3 regions of the Priestia sp. AB genome follow, and region 1 is predicted to be linked to each of the others. Evidence: riboswitches for the same ligand, from Rfam matches in the RefSeq annotation. Region 1 holds a riboswitch; each other region holds the start of a gene.
The links. A riboswitch is a leader RNA that binds a small molecule or an ion and turns the genes downstream of it on or off. The one in region 1 is predicted to bind cobalamin.

Region 1 (5,958 bases):
CCATCTTGCTAATGATTTTTTCATTTGCCAAAATATAGCCAAGACGAAGCCCGGCAATATTAAACATCTTTGTCATGGAACGCACAACAATGATATGCTCATAATCCAGAATAAGAGAATCAAATGAAGGCTGATGTTCGACAAAATCAATAAATGCCTCATCAATCATTAAGTATGTACCATGATGGGCAGCAGCTTTTACTACTTTCATCCATTCCTCATGACTATACATAACGCCCGTTGGATTATTTGGATGACAAATCCACAGTACTTTTATGTCCGGAAGAATGCTCATAATCAACTCTATATCCCAGCTCCAGCCATTTTCTTCAGCTAAAGGAACGTATGTCACTTCACATCCATAAGCTTTACTTGCCTGTTCATATTCAACGAAAGTCGGCTGTACAATCCCTGCTTTCTCTCCTGAAAATAACGAAGCAATAAGGAAAAACGCTTCAGCGGCGCCATTTGTAGGCAGCACTTGAGCAGCTGAAACATGATGATGAGCTGCAAGTTTATTTTTCAGCTCCGTTACTTGAGGGTCAGGATAGCTAAACGCTGCACCCTTGAATTCGTTCCACTTTTCGTGAAGCACAAGGGGAGCCCCTAAAGGATTTGTATTCACGCTAAAGTCTTTTATATGCGACAAATTCTCGGCCCCTATTGCTTTTAAAAAGACATTAGGATTAGCTCCATGTGTAGGTAATAGCACTAATAACTCCTCCTAACAAAAGATATAATAACCACGTAGCATAGACCGTCCTTTTCATAATGAAAACAGCTTGTTCAATATGACCGGCTTGCAGAGGAATGAGTGGTTCACCCATTTTTGCACGATTAGATTCTATGCCTTTATATGTATTAAGCCCGCCGAGTTGAATACCTAACAGAGCAGCCACTGCGCTTTCCCCGTATCCGCTATTTGGGCTGGGATGTTTCTTAGCATCACGCTTAATCAAACTCGTTACATGCCCAAGAGAATACTGGCTTTTTGCTACATTAACAGCCGTCATCACCACTGCAGTTAACCGGCTTGGAATATAGTTTAATACGTCATCGGTTTTTGCACTAAAGTAGCCGAACAGAAAGTAGCGGTCATTTTTGTACCCAACCATCGAATCACATGTGTTAATAGCTCGGTAAAAAAAGGCTAGGGCTCCTCCTCCTATAAATGCATAAAAAAGCGGAGCTGTAATACCATCACTTGTATTTTCAGCCACGGTCTCTACCGTCGCTCTGGCAATTTCTCCTTCTGACAAACGATCTGTATCTCGTCCCACAATCATACTTACTTCATATCTAGCTTTCTCCATATCTCCTAGCTGAAGCGGCTTTTGTACCTTATAGGCAACTTCGCTTAAAGAACGAGTGGATATAGTAGTCGCAATCATTACGCCCTCTACTAAAACACCTGCTATAAAATGAACTCCGTACAAAGCATGGAGGAACAAAAAGGGAACAGCTCCTGCGAGCACAGCCATACTTATCACAAGAAGCAATCCTTTAAATCGTTTTCCTGCACCTTTATTTAATCTAGAATCTATCCAATAAATCCATTTGCCAAACCAGCGAACGGGATGCGGCCAATTTTCAGGATCGCCTATAATTCGGTCAATTAGTAAAGCAATCGTCATGGCCGTCATGTGTGCAATTATCGCTTGTGTAATACTCATTTCTTCACCTCTTTCCCTTAAGTCCCTGCTCTAAGCTTATTTTCACCAGCTTGGCTACCGCTTGCCCTAAAGCGGTCATAGAGCCTGCATATTCATATAATGGTCCTTGCCGAGACGCTGCAACTGAGATGCTGTCCGTAGATGTTCCCGTAGCAATCGTCTTTGTAGCCGGATCTATGACACCCAGCTGTGACAGCGTTTTTGTTTTAGCTTCTGTGGCCGCAATAAAAAGCTGTAAAAACGCTGCATCCGTAAGCGTACCTTCCACGAAAAAAAACATATTAATTGTACCGGGAGAAGAATAGAACGGGACAGCTTCGTCAGCTGTAATATCTACTGCGTTTCCTACTCCAGCCGTTATCACGGAAGCTACTCTTACTCCGTAGCCTTCATAACAGTAAATCTCTCTTTCTTTTAACCAAACGGCTGTCATTAACCCTACGATTTGCTCATGGCGCACATTTTCTTTCATCAAATATTGCTCATACTCCAAAGAAGGAGTATCTGAATAATAGTCTTTGTGAACAAATCGATTGTAAAAGGTGTCCGTTTCCGTAATGCCTGTTCCTAAAACCCCTGAGCTGTATGTTTTATAAGAAGTCTCGGTTTTCATGATTAAAAGCGCAGGCCGTTCTTCAATTTTAAGATGTGAAAAGGGACCAATCCCCTTTTCAATTCGAACTGGAATATGGTCCCTCTTCTTATTTATTGTACACCTCAGGGTATACTGCTTTTGCTAAGTCCTCTAAGCCATCTACAATACGAGGTCCTAAGCGGTTGATTTTGTTTTGATCAACCTTCTCGATGTTACCCTCTTTTACAGCAGTCATGCTGCTCCAAGCGGGACGCTTCATAATCTCATTTTTATCTGCATCATACGTTGCGATAATAACGTCAGGGTTTAACTTAACAACTTGCTCTTCAGAAAACTTAACCCAACCCTTTTCACTAGCCGCTACGTTATCAGCACCGATCATAGTAAGCATTTCGTTCATGAACGTACCTTTTCCTGTTGTATAAATCTCAGGAGCTCCTGATACCTCTATCCATACTTTTTTACGATCTTCTTTTGAAATCGTTTTTGCTTTTTTCTCAATTGAAGCTACTTTTTCTTTCATGTCTTTAATTGTTTGATTAGCTTCTTTTGTTTTACCTGTTAATTTACCGATTTGCGTAATAGAATCATAAACCGTATCAAACGTTGTTGAATCTTTTACAACAAATACCGGAATACCCGCACTTTCAATTTGTTTAAATACTTCATCCGAAACGCCCATACTTGAAGCGTGTGCCAGCACTAAATCAGGATTTAAAGCAATAACTTTTTCCGCATTAACGTTCATATCTCCTACCTGCGCTTTTTTCTTTACGCTTTTAGGATAATCATCGTTGCTTGTAACACCGACTAATTCTTTTTCAAGGCCAAGGGCATATACAATTTCCGTATTACTTGGCATTAAGGAAACAATTTTCTTAGGCTGTTTTTTCAACGTAATTTCTTTATCACGCGCGTCTTTTACCTTCACTGGAAATGCAGCTTGTGACGTTTGTGCCGTATCTTGCTTCGTTTTTTTATCACTGTTGCTTTGGCTGCCTGCACCGCATGCAGCAAGTACGATGACTAACAGTGCAATAATGGAATACGAAAGCCATTTTTTCATCTAAATACTCCCCCTATATATTGTTCATTGTGAATACGAAACCTCCACGTTAAAGAAAAAGCAAATGATCATGCAAAAAGCAGCGCTATCCCGTTTTTCCGCTTTGACTATGTATACTGCTCGCCGGCAGCTTCAAAATAAAAAAGCTTTACTTTCAATTGAAAGCAAAGCAGGTAACGTCAAGATAAGCAGGAAAAGAATCCGTTCACTATACTTGATATGTATGTTCATTACCCTGCTTCACCCTTCCTCGAAGGTTTCACAGCTAACAATAAGGCAGGTCTCCTGACTTACGCACAAAGCGCTTACAGTGGCGGGACCGCGCTGGTTTTTCACCAGACTTCCCTTTTCACTCAATCTTTAAATTGAGACCTTATTGCTTTACGATTATTCACTTGTCCTAGTATACCCCACTCATGGAAAAATGGAAATAGCCATTCTCACAAAAAAAAGCTGCGAGAATGCTCTCGCAGCTTAAGGGATTAAAGAGTTGCTAAAAATTCACGGACCGCTTCAGGCGTTTTAGCATTTGCACTGTGCAAGTGTGCAATTTTTTCACCGTTTTTATATACAAGAAGAGAAGGAATACCCATTACATTGTTTTCAGCAGAAAGTTCTTCAAACTCATCCTTGTCAATTTTAAACCATGCTTTATCTGTATTTTCATCAACGATTTCATCAATGAACATATCCAAACGTTTGCAATCAGGACACCACGTTGTCGTAAAAATCCCAACGCTTAGTGTTTCGTTCTTAATTTGTTCGCGAAATTGTTTTTCTTCCGTAAATTGTTTCATTGTGTTACCTCCAGCATCTATTCGTTCCTTCTCACTATTCTATGGTAAGAAGTCTGACTTCATTATAAACGATTTTTTTATCGTTGTGCTAATGTTTCAGCTTATTTAGACCCTAACGGTTTTAGACGTAAAAAAATGCTAGCTTAAAAAAGCTAACATTTCGAAATCGCAGAATGTTGTGTCTATTATCAACTAAACCATTTAGGCGGCATGTTTCGGTTCCAATAAATTTTCCCTAAATCATAATGCTTCTGAAAATTATCTGCAGCCGCATGATAGTGAAAATTAAACCAGTATCCATCTTTTGGAGGATTTTCACGCCGTACATGAAATCGTATTAAGTCCTGACCGGTTTCCCGGTCATATACATGGAAAATCTTTTCACCGTAGCCAGCAGCAGGATGCTCGCTTATCTCGAGATTCTGAATTGACTGTTCACGTTCAGTGCCAATGTCGGTCAGCACTTCTTCAATTTTAGGTAACACTGCTTGACGAAATTCATCTTCAATGACAGGTCCAATTTTTGTTCCGAATTTTTCCACTGACTGTTTTTCAGCTGATTCCATTGCATACGTAACAAATGATGAAACGTCTTCATATTTTGGTTCTTCATATGGCAAATGAATATCTTCTATAACAGCTGTGACAGGAGTTGTTTCTCTTACATACCCTGCTTTATGTTGCTTGTCCGCTTTTGCATCATCAACGTATAAATATTCTGGTGGAGTGACAAGCCCAAATGTAAATACTGTAATAAATACAACTAGCATTCTTTTTATCCATCTAGGCATTCGTATCTTTCCTTTCTCATCTTTTCCCATATGGTCTTTTCATATCGTAAAATTCATTGTCATAACTCACTAGGTATTGTAACATACTTATTAATTTTTTACCTATATTTGCTTATTCATTTATGCTGCCTACGGGCATTCGAAGACTTTTTAGTTAGCACCTTCCTTCTTCTGTTTGAGGTTGTCACACCGAGCGGAAACCTATACAAGATATTCCTTTTTTGCTGGATGCTTAAACACAAAAGTATTTTTATGTTCAAAAATATATCATACTTTTATGAACTTTAGATGAAATTCATAAAAAAAACTTCCAAAACTTTTTAATTCCTAAAAGGTTTTGGAAGTCTTTTCAATGATCAGGATTCATTTTACTTTTTTGTTTATTATTGTATATCAATTGTCCCGTAATGAAATTTTGATGTTTTTCGTTTTTGTACGATAAATCCATGTTCTTCAAAACGGCTGCTTTTCCAATGATCTTTTAGCACGATCTTTTGTTTGGCTACTCTTTTTGCTTCTTGTATAGCCATGGGCGTCAGCGTGGTATACAGTGCTATTGCTTTAATACCGTTAATTCCATTCGATTCCTCAATTTGCTCTTGAAACATAGGATCAAAGTAGACAACATCAAAAGAATTATCTTCACAACACGCCAAAAACGATTCGAAATTTTGATGAACCACGTTTATACGCTTCATTGCATCGTTCAACTCTTGTACGTCACTTTCCCAATTTAAAAGTCCTTGTTTGACTAAATAAGCTACATAGCGGTTGCCTTCTAGTCCGACAACTTTCCCGTTTTTCCCTACCGCTGCGCTCGCCATCATACTATCCGATGCAAGACCAAGTGTACAGTCAAGCACGCTCATTCCTTTTTCCAAACTAGCAGCTTCAATAAACGGATCACGTTCTCCTCGCAGCCATCTCTTCACTCTAAACATAGCGGAATTTGGATGAAAAAAAATAGGTTCCTCTTCATTTTGGACATGCAATTCTACTCTATTCTTACCGACAACCAGCACGTCTGCAGCTTGAA
Region 2 (5,958 bases), on a different contig from region 1:
TCTTCTTTAGATTCAGCTGCTGAAACAAATCCTACCGGCAGACCAATAACAAGCCCAGGTTTCGCTTCTCCTTCTTTAATCAAACGAATTAATTCAAGTAAAGCTGTGGGTGCGTTCCCAATTGCAAAAATTCCACCGTCTGCTTCTTTGATGGCTTTTCGCATAGAAATAATTGCACGCGTTGTATTTAAGCGCTTTGCTTCTTCCATTACGTCCGGATCCGAAATATAAACTTTGATTTCACCGCCGTGCTTTTCAATTCGCTGCTTGTTTGTTCCTACTTGCACCATTTGTACATCTGCAACCACTTGCTTGCCGCTGCGAATAGCTTTAATTCCTGCTTGAATCGCATCCGGATGAAACAGCATGCTGCGTCCAAGCTCAAAGTCTGCAGACGCATGAATTACGCGCTGAACAATTGGGTACTGTTCGTCTGTAAACGGATGAGGCCCAAGCTCTTCTGTAATCATCTCAAAACTTTTTCCTTCTATTTGCTGAGGCTGAACAGTTAACGGTTTAAATTCTGTACGAAAATCCATCTCAATCAACTCCTATTTTGGTTTACTAAAGCATTAACCACTTCTTCAAAAGTGGAATACACGGTTCCATACTCAATTTCCGGTCGCCCAATCATAATAATATCTAAGCCTAACTCTTTGGCTGCTTCCACTTTTTCATCCACAGATCCAACTTTTCCGCTTTCTTTTGTGACCATGACCGTCACTCCGTATTGCTTATACAGCGCTCGATCAAACTCTTTTGTAAACGGCCCTTGAATAGCAATAATATTTTTTTGCGGGAATCCCAATTGCTGGCACTTTTCCATATTATCCAGCCTTGGAAGCATACGAGCAACAAGCCGTACATCTGAAAGAGGAAGCAGCTTTTCAGTAAAAACCTGCAGCGTTTTGCTGCCTGTTGTCAGCATAATAACTCCTTTTTTCTCAGCTGCTACTTCTGCTGCTTCTTCATACGTAGAAACCATCGTCATATTATCATAGGCAAAAGCCTGCGAAGCCCGCTCATAGCGTATGTAAGGAATCGCTGTTTCAGCAGCCGCGCCGATAGCATTTTTAGATGCTTCTTCTGCAAAAGGATGACTTGCATCCACAATAGCTTTTACACGATGTTCGTTTACAAAATCCATCATATCTTCTTTTGTGAGACGTCCAATTTTCACTTTCACTTCTGCACGCTGTAATTCGATAGCTGCGTTTTCGGTTACAACCGTTGCTGTAACCTCATGACCTGCTTTTTTCACTTGCACGGCTAATGCACGTGCATCGCTAGTTCCGGCTAACAATAAAATCATTTTAGCTCGCCGACCTTATCTTCATGATGGTCGTGGTCATGATGGTGATCGTGGTGATGGTGTCCGTGATCATGGTCATGATCGTGATGATGATGGTGATCAATATGCTCCATAATGCCGAGGCGATATTGACACGTATCGCAGTTCATTTTCACTTCACCTTCTAATCCTTCTTCAGCACGTTCTTTTAAAATTGTCTGCAGTTTTGGGTGAAAACCGAAATAGCCGGCGAGCTTAAACTCAATGTTTTCATGCTGCATTTTATACTGCTTCACCATTTCTTCCAAACGCTTAATTAGTACTCCTGTAAATAAGAAATACGGGAGAATAACCACTTTTTTAGCGCCCAGTTTTAAGCATCGCTCTACCCCTTCATCAATCAGTGGAGCAGTTACGCCCATAAAAGAAGTTTCAACGATTTTATAGTTTGTTTTTTCCCAAAGAAGACGCGTAATTTTATATAAATCACTGTTTGCATCAGGATCACTTCCTCCTCGCCCTAAGACGATAACAGCCGTGTCTTCAGCTGGAGTTTCTAAATTCTCTCCTGATTCTTGTAATCTCGTTTTTAAAATTTCAAGGGCTTCTTCATGAACGCCAATGGGACGTCCGTATACGAAGTTTACGTGTGGATATTTTTCCTTAGCTTCATCTATAGCCGCCGGAATATGTATTTTAGAGTGGCCAGCAGGCAAGAGCATAATTGGAATTACAACTACATCTTTTGCTCCTTTTGCCACACATGTATCAATGCCTTGACTTACATTTGGGCGTTCAAATTCTAGAAAACACGTTTCTACTAAAATAGATGCGTCCCAATCATGCTTCATATTCGAAATAAATTCGCGAATTTGATCGTTCCCTTCAGGATCTCTGCTTCCATGACCGACAAATAAAACTGATTTCATATAATGCCCTCCTATTTTTTAATCTCCACACGGAGCTGGTTCTACTTTTATTTTTGGTGTTATATCTTGATAGTCGAACCCATAAACATTCTTCACACGCTTAAAGAATTTATGAAATCGCTCATTAGGATGACCTTTTTCTTTATATTCATGGACAATGTTCTCGACTATTTCAACAATGTCATCAGGTGCTATGCCTTCCGCCACAATTTGACCTGAATGCGCATTGCGTCCCACCGTTTTAGCTCCTAAAAATAAATCAAACGCACCTTTTCTATAGACAATGCCGATATCTTCTTGAACTGCGCCATAGCAGGCCATACCGCATCCATTAATACCAAGCTTCAGCTCTTTTGGCATGTCCATTCCCCCGAGGCGTTTTTGTAATTCTTCCGTATGTGGAATAGCATCGCTTTTTTCTCCGTCACAAAAATCACACGCTTTGATTGTGAACACATCTCCGACCGGAGATAGTAAAAAGGAAGCTGCTTGGAGCTTTTTAATAATCACATCTGGCTGAGTCGTTGGGATTTGCAGTTTGATTTGATGGTCAGGTGTATACTCCATCGTACCTTTTTCACCAACAACTTCTGCTAGTGTTGTCATTTGAACAGGCGTGAATTTCTTATTTGCAAGTCCTGGACTAACCGCCACTTCGAAAATAGACTGTATTGGCTGATGTACGACCGCAGAAGTAGGTTCACCTAAAATTGCTTGAAGCGCTTCTTCTGCAAGAGCTCGTGAAGTTGCTGTTTCTTCTGGTATGGTCTGAACTGCTTCAATAGCTGAAGCTGTTTGCTTTACAGTCTCTTCTTGATCGAGAGCCCACGGTTCCGCTTCTTTTCGAAGTCGCTGATGCGGTCTTAGCGGCTGCTCCGTTTGGTTAAGGGTATATTTCCGCTGATATCCGCGCGGTGTAATCATTAAATCGTCGTAAAAAAACGTAGATGAATTCCCGACAACAACGGTAGTCAGCATGCCAATTTCATGATTTAACATGTCTTTTAAGTTGGTCATTACGACTTCTTCACGGTCACGATAAGCGCTTTTCACAAGACCAACAGGCGTATCAGGAGAACGGTACTTTAATAGAATCCTCTGTGCTTCAACAATTTGTCTTGTTCGTCTTCCGCTTTTTGGATTGTAAAAAGCCACTACAAAATCTGCTTGTGCAGCTGCTTCGATTCTTTTTTCGATTAGTTCCCAAGGCGTAAGGTGGTCACTTAAACTAATTGTACAAGCATCATGCATCACGGGCGCTCCAAGGAGGGATGCGCATGAATTAATAGCCGAAATGCCAGGAATTACTTCCAGCTCTACGCCCGTTTCTTTTTTCCAGCCTTTTTCAATCAACACTTCATACACAAGGCCTGCCATTCCATATACTCCTGCATCTCCGCTTGAAATGACAGCCACGGTTTTTCCTGCTTCAGCTTGCTTTACAGCTTCTTGTGCACGGCTTACTTCTTCGGTCATTCCCGTACTAATAATTTGCTGATTCGTTAACAGTCCTTGAATTAATTCCACATAGGTTTTGTAACCGATGATCATATCACTTTCTTGAATGGCTTCTCTTGCTCGCTGTGTAATATGTTCAAAGCTTCCCGGCCCAAATCCGATAACTAACAGTTTACCTTTCATGCTAGCTCCTCCTTTATGCGTTACTTTTTACTTTATCAATTCCTTCTATGGAGTCACTGTTTTCCGGAGAAACGAAACCATTTTGATCATATTCATAAATAAGCGATTCCTTTATACTGCAGCCTCCTGCTAAATGTTCTTCGACAATCCGGTGAGCCACGGTTTCAGTGACCTGCTTGTACCAGTCTCCTGAAGGATACACAATAGCTACAGGAGCATCTTTGCATCGTCCGTTACAGCGTGTACGCGTTGTATGCACCGTTTCATCCAAATCCAGTTCCGTCACTTTATTTCGAATAGCTTGGGTGGCTTCTTCTCCACCTTTTCTCATACAGCTGCTTCCATTACAAATCAATACGTGATGTTTTGTTCCATTTAAGTTCCACGTCGTCACACTCATTCGCTCCTTTACTAAAAAAAGCGCCTCTATCAATGATAGAGGCGCAGAAAAATTCAAACTAAGTTTTTGCACTTCCACCTATATCCCGTAGGGTAAGCTTCGCATTAAAAAAAGGCTGGTTTCCTGACTTCGATTCATCACTTGACTGCGCCTTCCCGAATACAGTGGCATATGCAATCAGCTCATCTTCACAGTGGCGGGTACCGCGCTGGCTTCACACCAGACTTCCCATTTAACGCAATGTAAACATTGCGCACCTTTTTTGCACGATATGTAGTTTTACGACATGAGAAAAACCCGCTTCGCTAATATGCGAGCGGGTAAAACGTCAGAATAAGAGTGTACACGAATGCCACTTTAAGCCAACGTTTCCCTTCCCGCTCCCCGGAGAAATAGAAACTTCACAATAAAGACAGGTCTCCTGACTTGTGTATCATTCTACTTGAGAACCTTCCCGTGATTTTTCCACAGTGGTTATACTCGTTCGTCCACACTTACAGTTGCGGGGGCAGTACTGGTCTTTCACCAGTTTCCCTATTAAGCCTTCTTGGCATCTTTACTGTTGCTGTTTGATATATATGAACCTTTTAAACTATCAGAATAATAGAAGTAACTACCATATCATAGCGTACATTTTTTTTTATTTCAACTCTATTCTTTTCGAAAGATACAAGCATCTATAAAAAAACAAGAGCATAAAGCCAGCTCTTGTTTTTTCATTATATAGCAACTAATGTTAAATGAGGATCGTTATAATACACGACTTCTGAAAGAACTTTACAGCCATTTGTTTTGGCAAAAGCTTCTCTCGCCTGCTTTTCAGTATCAAATTCAAACATTTTCATTTCTTTTCCAGCATATACCGTCAGTACCCACATGAAAAGATTCGCCTCCGATTATTGTAGTGATCGCTATATCCACATTATGACGAAACCATTTCCTTTTGAAAACCCATTCTACAAAACTTGTCACAAGAAACTTTTAAAAATTTAAAAACATTTTAACTTCTGTAAATGAACAAAATGTACAAAAGGTTTAAGCAGTATTGTACTTTTTTAAGAAAGGAAAGTACAGACATCACAATCCCTTTCTGCTCTTTCCTTTGCATAAAAATACACTAATTAAATATTCCTTTCTTAAAGCAGAACCATGTTCGACTGCACATAGTAATAGAGAAGCTTATACGTATGGTTTAATGAATCTTGATGCGTTCTCTCAAACGCATGAGAAGAATCAATTCCTGGACCAATTAAGCCGTGTACGATATCGTGTCCGGCACGAATCGCAGCAGAAGCATCTGATCCGTAAAACGGATAAATATCTAATTTGTACTGAATATCATACTGCTTAGCTAGCTCCACCAAATGCTTTCTCAAACCGTAATGATATGGGCCGCTTGAATCTTTTACACAAATAGACACGGTGTATTCATCGGTAGATTGTCCATCTCCCATAGCACCCATATCAACCGCTAAGTATTCTACTGTTTGAGGCGTAATGTTCGAATTTCCTCCGTATCCAATTTCTTCGTTATTTGAAATGAGAAAATGCGTAGTGTATGGCAGTTCGATCTGTTCTTCTTGAACTGTTTTCATGAGCTGAAGCAATAAAGCTACGCTTGCTTTATCATCGAGATGACGAGATTTAATAAAACCGCTTTTTGTTATTTCTACACGAGGATCAAACGAAACAAAGTC
Region 3 (5,958 bases), on a different contig from region 1:
ATATTACATTAACCATTCATTTTCCTGTCCATAAACCATGCTTCCACCATGCATTAAGTTGGAAACAATCATCTTTTATTTGTTACGAGTGCTAGACTGTTGAACTAGGCAACGTAGAATAGCGTACTAAAGTTCTCGGTAAAAAAACAAGCGAAAGCCTCTACAAGCTATACTTTTTGTGTTTGCTCCGGGCTTTTATAGTTGTCTATTAACTGATACAGCTTTTCCATATCTACGGCTTCTCTCACATATGCTGCTGCTTTTGAAAAAGATTCCTCTTTTTGCAGGCGACTGTTGAATGTGTCCGTAATAGGCGGCAATTTTTTATGTTTACGAATTTGATTAAGCAAAGCTCTGCGCAAAGCATCATTATGAAACACATCATGAACATACGTGCCAATGACGTTGTCTTTAACCGTTCCTTCTTTTTCATGCTCTACCACTGCAAAAGCTTCCGTGGTGCTCTTAGAAATCGTCTTTCCCATATGAATTTCGTAGCCTTCAATCGAAACTCTTTCACTTTCTAGCTGGACATACCCAGCAACTCTTTCTGTTTTTTTGCTGGTTGTCATAACCGTTTCCACTGGAAGCAAGCCCAGCCCTTTAATGGATTCAATCCGAGATTCTACTGCATCAGGGTCTGTAATTGTCTCCCCTAGCATTTGATATCCTCCGCAGATGCCAATGACGTGAACGTTCGTTGTGTTCAATACTTGATTAATGGCTAGAGCCAGGCCGCTTTCTTGTAAAAACTGCGCATCTTCAATCGTATTTTTGCTTCCTGGTAAAACAATTAAATCAGGCGTACCTAATTGCGACGGCTTGGTTACAAGCCTCACGTGACAGTCTTCTTCTAAGCTTAAAGGATCGATGTCTGTAAAATTTGAGATGCGCGGGTACGAGATGACCGCAATATCAATTTCTTTTAACGGATTCACAAGCGTTGAGTAATTTCTAAGTGATAACGAATCTTCCGCATCAATTTCCACGTTGTTCATATAAGGAATAACTCCTAGAACCGGAACACCCGTGTATTCTTCAAACCACTTCAAACCTGGTTTTAAAAGTTCTAAATCTCCTCGGAATTTATTAATTAACACCCCGATAACTCTAGACTTGTGTTCATCTGGAAGCAATTGAAGAGTACCCACTAGGCTCGCGAAAACGCCACCTTTATCAATATCTCCTACTAGCACAACAGGCGCTTCTGCTATTTTTGCAACACGCATATTTACGAGTTCCCGATCGTTCAAATTGACTTCGGCAGGACTTCCAGCGCCTTCAATCACAATTCGATCATAATGATTGGCAAGCTCTTTATAAGCTTCCGTGATAACGTTCAAACCTTCATTAAAAAATTCTTGCCGATACTGAAAAGCAAACATATTACGTAGCGGTTTTCCGTGAACGACAATTTGAGATTCATGATCACGAGTTGGTTTAATTAAAATAGGGTTCATATTGGTTGTTGCCTCTACTCCAGCCGCTTCTGCTTGAATTCCTTGCGCTCTGCCAATTTCTTTTCCATCCATTGTAATGTATGAATTAAGCGCCATATTTTGCGATTTAAACGGTGCAGTTTGATAGCCGTCTTCTTTAAAAATACGGCAAAATGCTGTAGCAATCATGCTTTTTCCAGCGTCTGAGTGCGTTCCTTGAATCATAAGCGGTTTTCCTTTTTTCACTTTTTCCACTCCCTACCACATAAAAAAACCTTAACTGTAAAAGTCAAGGTTTGGTCATGCGCTCATTAACACATTGTCTTGACTTATTTCTCCCACCGAAAAATAAGGGGTTTTTAAAAGCAGGTCTCCTGGCTTATGCTTCGTTTTACTTCTGCACCCTTCCTAGTTTGACTAGTGGGTCTTTGCAGGTTCATCCACATTTACAGTAGCGGGGGCTGCACCGGATTTACACCGATTTCCCTATTATCCTCCTTAGAGGCACTTTTAAAATCATTTATTCTTTATTGTAACGAATTTTATAACCATTCACAATAACGATTTTCTTCTATTATTATATATTACTGTGTTTATACTTATTTGGGTCTCGTATGCTATAATAACAATTATTTTCCAAACATCTTATGAAATAGCTAGGAAGGTGCTCACAGTTGAAGAAAAAAATGATTTATACCTTTATTGGTTCTCTTGTTCTTTATATAGCAATTATATCTTTTTGTATGTATCAAACTGCTCACAAGCCTGTTCCACAAAACGCAGATTATGTGCTCGTTTTAGGTTCTAAAGTAGATGGGGACCAAATGTCTCCTAGTTTAAAAGAACGAGTAAAGACGGCTTTATCTTATTTACAAGCACATCAACAAACAAAAGTTATCGTAACGGGCGGAAAAGGATCCGATGAAGAAATTTCTGAAGCAGAGGCAGCCTATCGTTTTCTGCGGAAAGAAGGAATTAAAAAGAATCGAATTATAAAAGAAAATCAGTCAACTTCTACTTTTGAGAATTTTACTTTTACTAAACAGAAAGTCGATATTCAACACAAAAAAGTCGTCCTTGTTAGCAATGATTTTCATTTATTTCGCGCCTCTATTATTGCTAAACGTCAAGGTTTTGACGTTTATCCTTTAGGTGCAAAGACACCAAATTCAATTAAACTTCAAGCCTACTTTCGTGAGTATGCTGCTATCTTAAAAACGTGGCTGTTTGATAAATAAATAGAGTACACCCCTGTACAAATAAAAAACACGGCATGAATTCATGCCGCGTTTTTTTATTAATCATCTGTATCGATAACTGCTTTTGGTAAACCTGTGTATTTCGCCCAGTAGAAAATACCGAGTGAAACAAGAGCAATTAAAATTAAGTCAAGCGGGTTGCTTAGCACACCTTGTCCTCCACCAAATGAACCTAGGTAAGAGATAACAAGCATAATAATATAATAAGCAACTAGCCACCAAGCAGATTTAAGCTGCTGTGCAAATTTTACAACGTCAGTTGGTACGTATTTCTTAAACGCTACGTAGATAACAACCATTAGCAGCTGTGATCCTAGCAGCCAAGAAATTGTCGTCCATCCTGACCAATATACGATGTATGAACAGAAAATAAATGAAACAGGAGCAATAACGCTCATGCCTTTTAATTTAAAAGGTTTTTTAAGGTCTTTTGCATTTACTCTGAATGCAGCAGCTGAAATTGGCGCAATCGCATAAGACAGAATAAGTGCCACTGAACATACGTTTACTAGCGCTTCCCAAGAAGGAAATGGCAGTGTCCAGAATACGGACATTCCAAATGATAGCCATAGTGACGCACGTGGAATTCCTGTTTTCTTATCTACTTTTGAGAAACGTTTAAATAATGTTCCATTACGAGACCAAGCATAAACTAAACGAGAAGTTGTATTCATGAAGATGTTCCCGTTACCGCCTGGTGATAAAATAGCATCAAAAATAACAAGCGTTACTAACCAGCCAAGGCCTAAAATAAGTGCAATATCTTTAAATGGTAAAGAGAATTGCTCTTGAATTGTTCCCCATCCTCCTGATAGCATATCAGCCGGGATGTTACCAATGAACAATACTTGCAGTGCTGTGTAAATAATCGCTGAAAGTACAATACAGATAATGAGCGCGATTGGAATATTACGCTGCGGGTTTTTAACTTCACTGGCTACAGAAACAATAGGGTGAAGTCCTAGGTAAGCAAACATAACGCCACCTGTTGAAATGGCTGCTTGGATACCATTAAAACCAAACGGAGCAAAATCGCCAGTTGTAAAGTTAGCTGATTTAAAGTGATAAGCCAACACGACGATAATTGTAAGAGGAACCGCATATTTGAACACAGATATAATAACATTTGACTTAGCAAATGCTTTTACACTTACGTAGTTAATGATAAAAAATAGCGTTAATAACGCGAACTGAAATAACCAGCCGACTGTAGTAGGCGATTCAGAACCATGTTTAGTTAGACCAGGAAGCCAAAAAGCAACATACTGACGTACAGCCGTTACCTCGATAGCGATCAAACTAGTGTAAGCAATAATGGTAATGAATGAAATTAAGTAACCCACTAAATGACCATGTGAGTAAACCGGATAACGGATAATTCCACCGGTACGCGGCAGCGCTGCTCCAAGTTCAGCATACACTAAACCGATAAGTAAAATAATGACTCCGCCAATCAGCCACGAAAAACTTCCGGCTGGCCCAGCCTTTGACGCTACGTTACTAACCGCAAATAACCAGGCGGAACCAAAAATAGCTCCCATCCCAATTAACGTTAGGTCAAGTAACGATATTGATTTTTTAAATTTTCCTTGATTTCCTTGATCAGACATAAAATCCTCCTTTAAAATTCCCACTCCACATATCTACGCCCTTGCGTCCGATATGGGATTCTTTACATCATCCTCCTCTTACTAAGACCTCACAAGTGGATATGTTAACAAATATTCTCTAAAAAACCAAGTTAAAAACTTTATTTTTTTGTAAAACATCGTTGAATTGCTTATGTATAGCGCATAAATTCCACAGAAGATTTGAGGACTACTCCTCCTATTTAACCGCATTTTTCTTAGGTTAAACATAAAAGAATATTCAAACTATTTACCAAAAAAAGAGGCTGAGACATAACGAAGCCAACCGCTAGAAGCAGCTACTACATACGCAACACCTACGCTTGCCATACCAATGAAAAAATCCGAACGATGAATCGTTCGGATTTTGCTTCAACTAAAATAATTTTGTCCGTACCTCTTATTTTGCTTATTTAAATACTTTTACACGTTCAGTTAGCGGTTGAAATTCTTTTTCTCCCGCAGGTGACACAGGATTACCAAATGGCATTTGGGCAATTAATTTCCATGAGCTTGGAATATTCCAAGCTGCTTTTACTTCATCGTCAATCAATGGATTGTAATGCTGTAATGTTGCTCCTAGGCCTTCGAGCTCAAGCGCTGTCCAAATCACATGCTGCAGCATGCCTGATGATTGGTTAGACCAAACCGGGAAATTTTCGCTGTAAGATGCGAACTGCTTTTGCAGCCCTTCAACTACTTCTTGATCTTCAAAGAAAAGAACGGTTCCATAGCCGCTTCCGAATAAGTTCATTTTTTGATCCGTATCTGAAAAATTTTCAGCTGGAACAATTTTACGAAGCGTTTCTCTCGTAATATCCCACACTTTATCATGCTGTTCGCCAAATAAAACGACTACGCGTGCGCTTTGGGAATTAAATGCTGATGGAGTATGTTTCACCGCAAAGTTAATAATTTCTTCAATTTTTTCTTCTGACATTTTTACATTTTTATCAATTGCATAAATAGAACGTCGGTTTTTAATTGCTTCATAAAAATCTTTTCCAACCTGTTGTTGATCACTTGATTTATCAAATAATTTATCTAAAAAACCCATTTTCCACACTCCTAATTGTTTGTTTTTTAAGCTTAAATTGCATGTTTATACCCTTCCCCCTGATAAAAGGAGATAAACAAGATATAATGAATTCTTATATCTCTAATTCAAGATATTAAACTAAAAAAATATTAATTGAAATTTAATTACTTTATGTAACTTACTTTACAATGATTATTTTGTTCTGTCAAGAAAAAATTATTATCTTTTTCTTTTCATGATTATATGAAAAAAGACTGCTAAATACGGCAGTCTTTTTTCGTAGATGCTTAATGTTCATAAATCATCTTTCGCGTCATTCCCCCGTCTACTACGAGGTTAGCTCCTGTTACAAAATCATTTTCAACGTTTGTTAAATACATACACGCTCTTGAGATATCGGCTGGCGTTCCCACCCGATTAGACGGATGCTGCGTATGATCGATTTCACGAAGGCCATCGTAGTCAGATGCTTCAATCCATCCTGGAGAAATAGCATTTACTGTAATGTTGTCATCACCAAGTGAAATGGCAAGTGCGTGAGTTAAAGCCACGATTCCTCCTTTTGTAGCAGCATAGGCTTCTGTGTGAGGTTC

Region 2: another riboswitch for cobalamin. It lies ahead of POF52_RS21065 ((2Fe-2S) ferredoxin domain-containing protein); the one in region 1 lies ahead of POF52_RS12245 (ABC transporter substrate-binding protein).
Region 3: another riboswitch for cobalamin. It lies ahead of POF52_RS22565 (cobyric acid synthase); the one in region 1 lies ahead of POF52_RS12245 (ABC transporter substrate-binding protein).

Annotation. Positions count from the first base shown of each region.
Region 1 is NZ_JAQMYN010000003.1:503,007-508,964, forward strand. Features, by position in the region: gene cobD (threonine-phosphate decarboxylase CobD) at 1-712, opposite strand, end outside; gene cbiB (adenosylcobinamide-phosphate synthase CbiB) at 687-1,673, opposite strand; gene POF52_RS12240 (adenosylcobinamide amidohydrolase) at 1,678-2,286, opposite strand; gene POF52_RS12245 (ABC transporter substrate-binding protein) at 2,375-3,334, opposite strand; cobalamin riboswitch at 3,593-3,725, opposite strand; gene POF52_RS12250 (thioredoxin family protein) at 3,817-4,131, opposite strand; gene POF52_RS12255 (YpjP family protein) at 4,320-4,922, opposite strand; gene POF52_RS12260 (class I SAM-dependent methyltransferase) at 5,306-5,958, opposite strand, start outside.
Region 2 is NZ_JAQMYN010000007.1:152,588-158,545, forward strand. Features, by position in the region: gene POF52_RS21045 (precorrin-8X methylmutase) at 1-539, opposite strand, end outside; gene cobK (precorrin-6A reductase) at 545-1,312, opposite strand; gene POF52_RS21055 (sirohydrochlorin chelatase) at 1,309-2,220, opposite strand; gene cobJ (precorrin-3B C(17)-methyltransferase) at 2,239-3,861, opposite strand; gene POF52_RS21065 ((2Fe-2S) ferredoxin domain-containing protein) at 3,875-4,255, opposite strand; cobalamin riboswitch at 4,358-4,537, opposite strand; cobalamin riboswitch at 4,656-4,834, opposite strand; gene POF52_RS21070 (hypothetical protein) at 4,981-5,139, opposite strand; gene POF52_RS21075 (M42 family metallopeptidase) at 5,398-5,958, opposite strand, start outside.
Region 3 is NZ_JAQMYN010000008.1:145,201-151,158, forward strand. Features, by position in the region: gene POF52_RS22565 (cobyric acid synthase) at 168-1,694, opposite strand; cobalamin riboswitch at 1,787-1,966, opposite strand; gene POF52_RS22570 (YdcF family protein) at 2,114-2,677, shown strand; gene POF52_RS22575 (APC family permease) at 2,737-4,308, opposite strand; gene POF52_RS22580 (nitroreductase family protein) at 4,736-5,383, opposite strand; gene POF52_RS22585 (SDR family oxidoreductase) at 5,653-5,958, opposite strand, start outside.